2 regions of the Roseburia sp. genome follow, and region 2 is predicted to be linked to the other one. Evidence: predicted binding sites of a transcription regulator. Region 2 holds the regulator's gene; the other holds the start of a gene.

Region 1 (3,528 bases), on a different contig from region 2:
GCATCTGTAAAAATGTGCGGTCGATCTCCTGGTCCACATGTCTTGTCAGCATACGGATGCGGATTTTTGAATTGGTATTGATAAATCCTTTGCCCATCGGATAGCCGTCAAAATCATGCACGACCACGATCTCTCCGTTTTCAAAACTTCCCATGACCGTATCGATCTCATTATCAAAAATCCAGGCACCGCCTGCTTTGATCGTTCTTCCCTCGCCCTTTTTTAATGTCACAACTGCACTCATTTTTCATCCACCTTTCTCACGCTTTTTCTTTTCCGTAATTTACAATATAAATTCCCACGCAGACCAGCACCAATGCCACCAGGCACAGCAAAGCAGCGCACCGATCCACACCACAATGGTTTTCTGCATCCATTGTTCATTTAATTTCATTTGTTTTCCTCATTTCCTGATTTTTGCATTTACCCATTGTAGCACATTCCATACTGCCTATAAAATATTTTTTGAGCAAAAACTGTTTCTTGTAACTGCCTGTCATGTCCGATATAATAAATACAAAAATATATTGACAGATCCAGTCTTAAAAATATACACAACAGGGGGATTTTCCATGGCTACGATAAGTTTATGCATGATCGTTAAAAATGAGGAGGCTGTTCTCGCGCGATGTCTCGACTCGATTGCAGATCTGATGGATGAGATCATCATCGTGGATACCGGTTCCACGGACCACACAAAGGAGATCGCTGCAAAATATACCAGTCAGGTCTATGATTTTAAATGGACGAGCGATTTTTCCGCGGCGAGAAATTTTTCTTTTTCAAAAGCGAATATGGATTACATATATGCCGCCGATGCGGACGAAGTTTTAGATGATTTTAACCATGAGCGTTTTCTCCGGCTCAAAAATGCACTGCTGCCGGAAATTGAGATCGTTCAGATGAAATATGTGACGGATGCCGATTTCGACACCGTTTTAAATGCAAAAAAAGAATACCGTCCGAAACTGTTCAAGCGTCTGCGCACCTTTACCTGGGTCGATCCGGTGCACGAGACAGTCCGCCTGACTCCTGTGATCTTCGACAGCGACGTTGAGATTTTACATAAACCGCAGAATTTTCACAGCAAACGTGATTTTTCCATATTTATCAAAAACTTCCAGAGCGGCCACGAACTCTCTCCGAAGATCCGCACGATGTATGCCAAAGAGCTGTTAAAGACCGGTGACACAAAAGACTTTCAGGATGCGAAACCAATTTTCCAGTATATTTTAGAACATGACCTCTCCGATGATGCCATGAAAGAAGCCTCCTGCGTACTCGCGCATGTGTACCGCTTAGAGGACAACAAAAATGAATTTTTCAAGCTGACGATGAAGGATATGCTGACCACTCCATGTTCCGAGATCTGTTATGAACTTGGCACCTATTTTCTTGCACAGAAGGATTTAAATGAGGCTGTTATCTGGTTTTACAATGCCGCCTACGAGACGGAGAGCATCTTAGATGTCCACACCAACGGCGATCTCCCACTATACGGATTGGTCGAATGTTATGAACTGCTTCTCGCCGAAGCCAAATCGAATATTCCTTCCGATACCATGCTGGTCTCAAGCTATGAGGAAGCGCTGGAAAAATACCGCCGTGAGTCGCAGAGCTGGACGATGCCGGCAGAGAATTAATTGAGTTACTGTTCACTCGCAAGCTTGACACTTGCTGTCAAGCTGTGCGCCAAAGACTATATCATGCCAGATTACAGCCCCATGCATCGAAGATGCATTTAAAATGGGCTGTAATCGTTACTGCTCACACAGTATGTGTGAACAGTAACTTAATTGACTTGTCAAACTCTCCATAAAGTGTTAGGATAAGACTATGGTAAATTTTTAACAATCTTTTTATATCATGATTTTTTACAATTATGAGGAGGTATTTGTGATGGATTATTCACAGGAATACAAACAGAAACTTGTATCTGCCGACGAGGCGGTAAAATTGATCAAATCCGGTGACTGGGTTGATTTCGGCTGGTGTACAAACACCGTAGATGCCCTTGATCAGGCGCTGGCAAAACGTACCGATGAGCTGACAAACGTGAACCTGCGCGGTGGTATCCTTTTAAAACCGTTAGCTACTTTCGCACGCGAAGATGCCGGTGAGCACTTTACATGGAACTCATGGCATATGTCCGGTATCGAACGTAAAATGATCAGCCGCGGATGCGCTTTCTATTCACCGATCCGTTACTCCGAACTGCCACGTTATTACCGCGAGCTTGACTGCCCGGATGATGTAGCAATGTTCCAGGTAGCCCCGATGGATTCCCACGGATATTTCAATTTCGGACCAAGTGCCTCCCATCTCGGTGCAATGTGTGAGAGAGCAAAACACATCATCGTAGAGGTAAATGAAAATATGCCGCGCTGCCTTGGCGGAACAGAATGCGGAATTCACATTTCCGATGTTACCTATATCGTAGAGGGTTCGAATCCTCCGATCGGTGAGCTCGGTGCCGGCGGTCCTGCAACAGACATCGACAAGACGGTTGCAAAGCTGATCGTAGATGAGATCCCGAACGGTGCATGCTTACAGCTTGGTATCGGCGGTATGCCAAACGCTGTCGGTTCCCTGATTGCAGAGTCTGACTTAAAAGACCTCGGTGTCCACACAGAGATGTATGTAGATGCATTTGTTGACATCGCAAAAGCAGGAAAGATCACCGGTGCAAAGAAAAATATCGACCGTTACCGTCAGACCTACGCTTTCGGTGCAGGTACCAAAAAAATGTACGATTACTTAGACGACAACCCAGAGCTAATGAGTGCTCCGGTTGACTATACCAACGATATCCGTTCCATCTCTGCACTCGATAACTTTATCTCCATCAACAACGCCGTTGATATCGACCTCTTCGGTCAGGTCAATGCAGAGTCAGCAGGTATCAAGCAGATCAGTGGTGCCGGCGGACAGTTAGACTTCGTATTAGGTGCTTATCTGTCAAAAGGCGGCAAGAGCTTTATCTGCCTGTCCTCGACCTTTAAGACCAAAGACGGACAGGTACAGTCAAGAATCCGCCCGACATTGGCAAACGGTTCCATCGTAACTGATACCCGTGCCAACACACATTATGTTGTAACGGAATATGGTAAAGTAAATGTCAAAGGACTTTCCGCATGGCAGAAAGCCGAAGCATTGATCTCCATCGCTCACCCGGATTTCCGTGACGAGCTGATCAAAGAGGCTGAGAAAATGCACATCTGGAGACGCAGCAACAAATACTAATTGCACATAATCTATGCATGCATAAATTATGCATAAAGAAAAGGCAGAACCGCTTCATCCCCGGCTCTGCCTTTTCTTCTTATACTGTCACTCTTTGTTTTTTCAATAAATTCCACCCCAGCACTGCCATAATAACTGCTGCCACAACTCCGGCGGCAAACAGATACTGCACGATATTTTCCAGACCGATCTGTTCACCAAGCTGATGCATCTTTGCTGCCATCACTTCATTTTCACTCAATTTGACCGGCACAAGTGTGAGAAACATCCAGATCGCCCATACTA
Region 2 (3,528 bases):
ACCATGAAGATATACCCCAAGAGGAGCCGCCTGGTAAGGTGTTATTTTCTGTGCCATAAGTGTACCGATCACACCGCTTAACACATCTCCGCTTCCTGCTGTTGCCATTCCGGAATTGCCAGAAAGATTCAGGTATTTTTTACCATCCGGCAGTGCAGTTACGGTATGTTCGTCTTTTAAGACACATACAACGTGATATTCTTTTGCATAATCCGCAGCAGTCTGAAGCAAATGATGCTGGATCTCATTGACTGTTTTTCCGGTAAGCCGGCTCATCTCTCCGGGATGAGGTGTGATCACTGCCGGGATTTTAAAATTTTTCCAGATATCTGCCTCTGGTAAGTCATTCTGCTCTGCTATCAGATTTAACGCATCCGCATCAAAAAGAATTGCTTTCTTTTCCTGTGACGTTCCATATTCTAACACAAAATTTAATATCTGTGCAGCAGTTTTTTCTTTCCCAAGCCCGGGACCTGCCACAATGGCATCTGCCCAATCAAAAGCCTCCTGTAATACAGCCTTCCCCGGAGCAGCATTTTTATCATAAGTAGTAAGAACCGCCTCTGGAACACAGCTCTGTAAAATAATCCTGTTTTCTTCCGGCGTCAGCACACGCACCAGACCGCATCCTGTGGCGTAAGCAGCTTTTGCAGATAAAACTGCCGCCCCTGCCATATTGACACTTCCTGCGATCAGCAAAAGTTTTCCATAGCTTCCTTTATTAGAATGACTTTTTCTCTCCGGGAGCAGCAATAAATCTTTCGTTTCCAATGCCATTACTGACGGTGTCTCTCCCAGCCAGCTTTCTTTCGTGATACCGATATCACATACGATCACTCTGCCGGCATATTCATTTCCCGGCCAGAGAATACTGCCTAATTTCGCAAATGCGAATGTGATCGTGATATCTGCACGAAATGCCATACCAAGGACAGCACCTGTATCTGCAGAAATTCCGGATGCAATATCCACTGCCACTTTTTCTCCCGGAAGTGTATTCATACAACATAATATATCTGCATAAGTACCAGTCACGTCTCTCGACAACCCTACACCAAATAGTGCATCTATGACAGTTGTTGGTCTGATCTGTTCCGGTAAATCCGTATAGACAGGAACACCATATGCATTTAAAATATCCTGCTGGATTCTGTTTTGCTCCGAGCAATGATCTTTATTTCCAGCAAAAACAACTGTAACAGTATGTCCCTCCAGAAATAAAAGGCGGGCGATCGCAAAACCATCTCCACCATTATTTCCGCTGCCGCATACGATAAGAACTTCTGAGAGATCAACCTTTTGCTTATGGAGTTCATTTACAAATGTTATTGCTGCATGCTCCATCAGAAGAAGTCCCGGAACTTTAAAATGTAAAACGGTATTTACGTCATATTTTTGCATTTCCCTGCTGTTTACAAGATACTTCATGATAATAAGCCCCCTGTTATAAGCAAAAAACGCCGCACAAAGATCTGTGCGGCAGCTAATTGCTTCCTGAATTTATGGCACCCTTTTCAGTTGCCGTTTTTTTCTGCTTTTTTGTTTCTGACAATGTTGTAAGATAACTGCATCAAACTGTCGGAAAGATGTACATTCTCTACAACAACATTTTTATCAATGAGCTCCAGGTCTACATGCGCAAAATTCCAGATTGCGCGGATTCCAAGTCCGACTAGTCTGTTTGCAATGGCATCAGCCTTTTCCTTTGGCATAGTAAGCGCCGCAATATCCACCTGATTTTCTGCACAGAAACTCTCTAATTCATCCAGCATGCGGATTTTGATTCCACGCACGGTCACACCGTCCAATGCAGGATTTACATCAAACAGTCCTATGATCACAAAACCAAGTTTTTCAAATTTCACATAGTTTGTAAGTGCCTGTCCAAGATTACCTGCACCCACCACAATAATATTGTGTCTTTCATTTAAACCTAATATCTTACCGATTTCCTCATATAAAAACTTTACATTATAACCATAACCCTGCTGGCCAAAACCACCAAAATTATTCAGATCCTGTCTGATCTGGGATGCGGTCACATTCATTCGTTTACTCAGATCATTGGATGATATACGTTCTACACCGGCATCTAAGAGTTCTCCGAGGTAGCGGTAATAACGCGGCATTCTCCGGATAACTGCCTGTGATATTTCTTTTTCCTGCACAAAAGGTTCCACCTTTCTTACGTTCTCTCGTTTATTATAGTGATTTCCCCTGTGTCTGTCAATGTGTGAAAAATTTAACTATCTTTTTTCAATAAGATATTTTCTGCTTTGTCAGGAAATATCATCAATCAGTTCCATCTAACTGCATTGACAGCTCTTCCCAGGTTTCATAGCAGGTTTCCAGTCGTTCCCTGCACTCCTGCTGTCTTGCTGCAAGCTCATTTAATTTTGCGGAATTAACTGCGTTTTCCGGCTTTGCACATTCTTCATCGATCATGCTTATTTCACTTTCAAGTGCGGCAATCTCTTCCTCGGCTTTTTTTAAACTGTTTTCAATTTTACGAATCCTTGCCTGCTCTGCTTTTTGTGCCTGCCAGTCGAGCTTATTAACGGCATCATCCTGTTTCTTAGGCTGCACATCTGAAGTTTCTGGCTGTTTCACATACAACTGCGTCATAATATCATGTTTTTCCAGATAATAATCATAATTTCCGATATAATTTACAATTGTTTCACCTGTCAGCTCCAGGATTCTTGTTGCTGTCTGATTGATAAAATAGCGGTCATGTGAAACAAAAAATACCGTTCCTGTATACTGGTTTAATGCAGATTCCAAAATTTCCTTGGATGTAATGTCCAGATGGTTTGTCGGCTCATCTAAAATAAGAAAATTAGCATCTGAAAGCATCAGTTTTGCCAGGGAGACACGGCCTCTTTCACCACCGCTTAAATCTGAGATCCGCTTAAACACATCATCATTTGTAAATAAAAAGGCTGCCAGTACATTGCGGATCTTTGTGTTATTCAGCTCTGGATAAGCATCTGAGATCTCTTCAAATATGGTTTTATCCATATGTAAAAGCTGATGTTCCTGATCGTAATATCCAATGTGAACATTCGAACCAAGTGTTACCGTACCACCATCTGCCTGTATCAGATTATTGATGATCTTTAAGATGGTCGTTTTCCCGGTTCCGTTATTGCCGATCAGTGCTACCCGCTCCCCACGTTTAATCTCGAATGAGATATCCGAAAACAATGTAACCGGCGGATATGATTTTGCAAGACCTGACACCGTAAGGACATCATTTCCGCTGACCACATTTGGCTCTAACACGATCTTAATGTCTGTATTGTCCTCAACCGGTTTTTCAATACGTTCTATCTTGTCTAACATCTTTTCGCGGCTCTCCGCACGCTTGATGGATTTTTCACGGTTAAACGATTTTAACTTTGTGATAACTTCTTCCTGATGTCTGATCTCACGCTGCTGATTATAATATTGTTTTAACAGATCTTCACGGACTTTTGCTTTCTTCTTCGCAAAATCCGAGTAATTTCCCTGATATACATACGCTTT

The links. The regulator Rex, encoded in region 2, represses fermentation and respiration genes when NADH is low (regulators of the CRP and FNR family bind a similar motif). The targets are predictions, from matches to a motif close to ATTGTTAANTANTTAACAAT.
Region 1: a site for Rex is predicted at 1,836-1,855, ahead of ACDD58_RS03030 (butyryl-CoA:acetate CoA-transferase). Genes of this name have one in related genera too.

The regions. Positions count from the first base shown of each region.
Region 1 covers NZ_JBGLEJ010000003.1:527,942-531,469, forward strand. The annotation lists gene ACDD58_RS03020 (class I SAM-dependent rRNA methyltransferase) at 1-244, opposite strand, end outside; gene ACDD58_RS03025 (glycosyltransferase family 2 protein) at 573-1,643, shown strand; gene ACDD58_RS03030 (butyryl-CoA:acetate CoA-transferase) at 1,900-3,243, shown strand; gene ACDD58_RS03035 (hypothetical protein) at 3,323-3,528, opposite strand, start outside.
Region 2 covers NZ_JBGLEJ010000005.1:669,744-673,271, reverse strand. The annotation lists gene ACDD58_RS14515 (NAD(P)H-hydrate dehydratase) at 1-1,428, opposite strand, end outside; gene ACDD58_RS14510 (redox-sensing transcriptional repressor Rex) at 1,515-2,168, opposite strand; gene abc-f (ribosomal protection-like ABC-F family protein) at 2,293-3,528, opposite strand, start outside.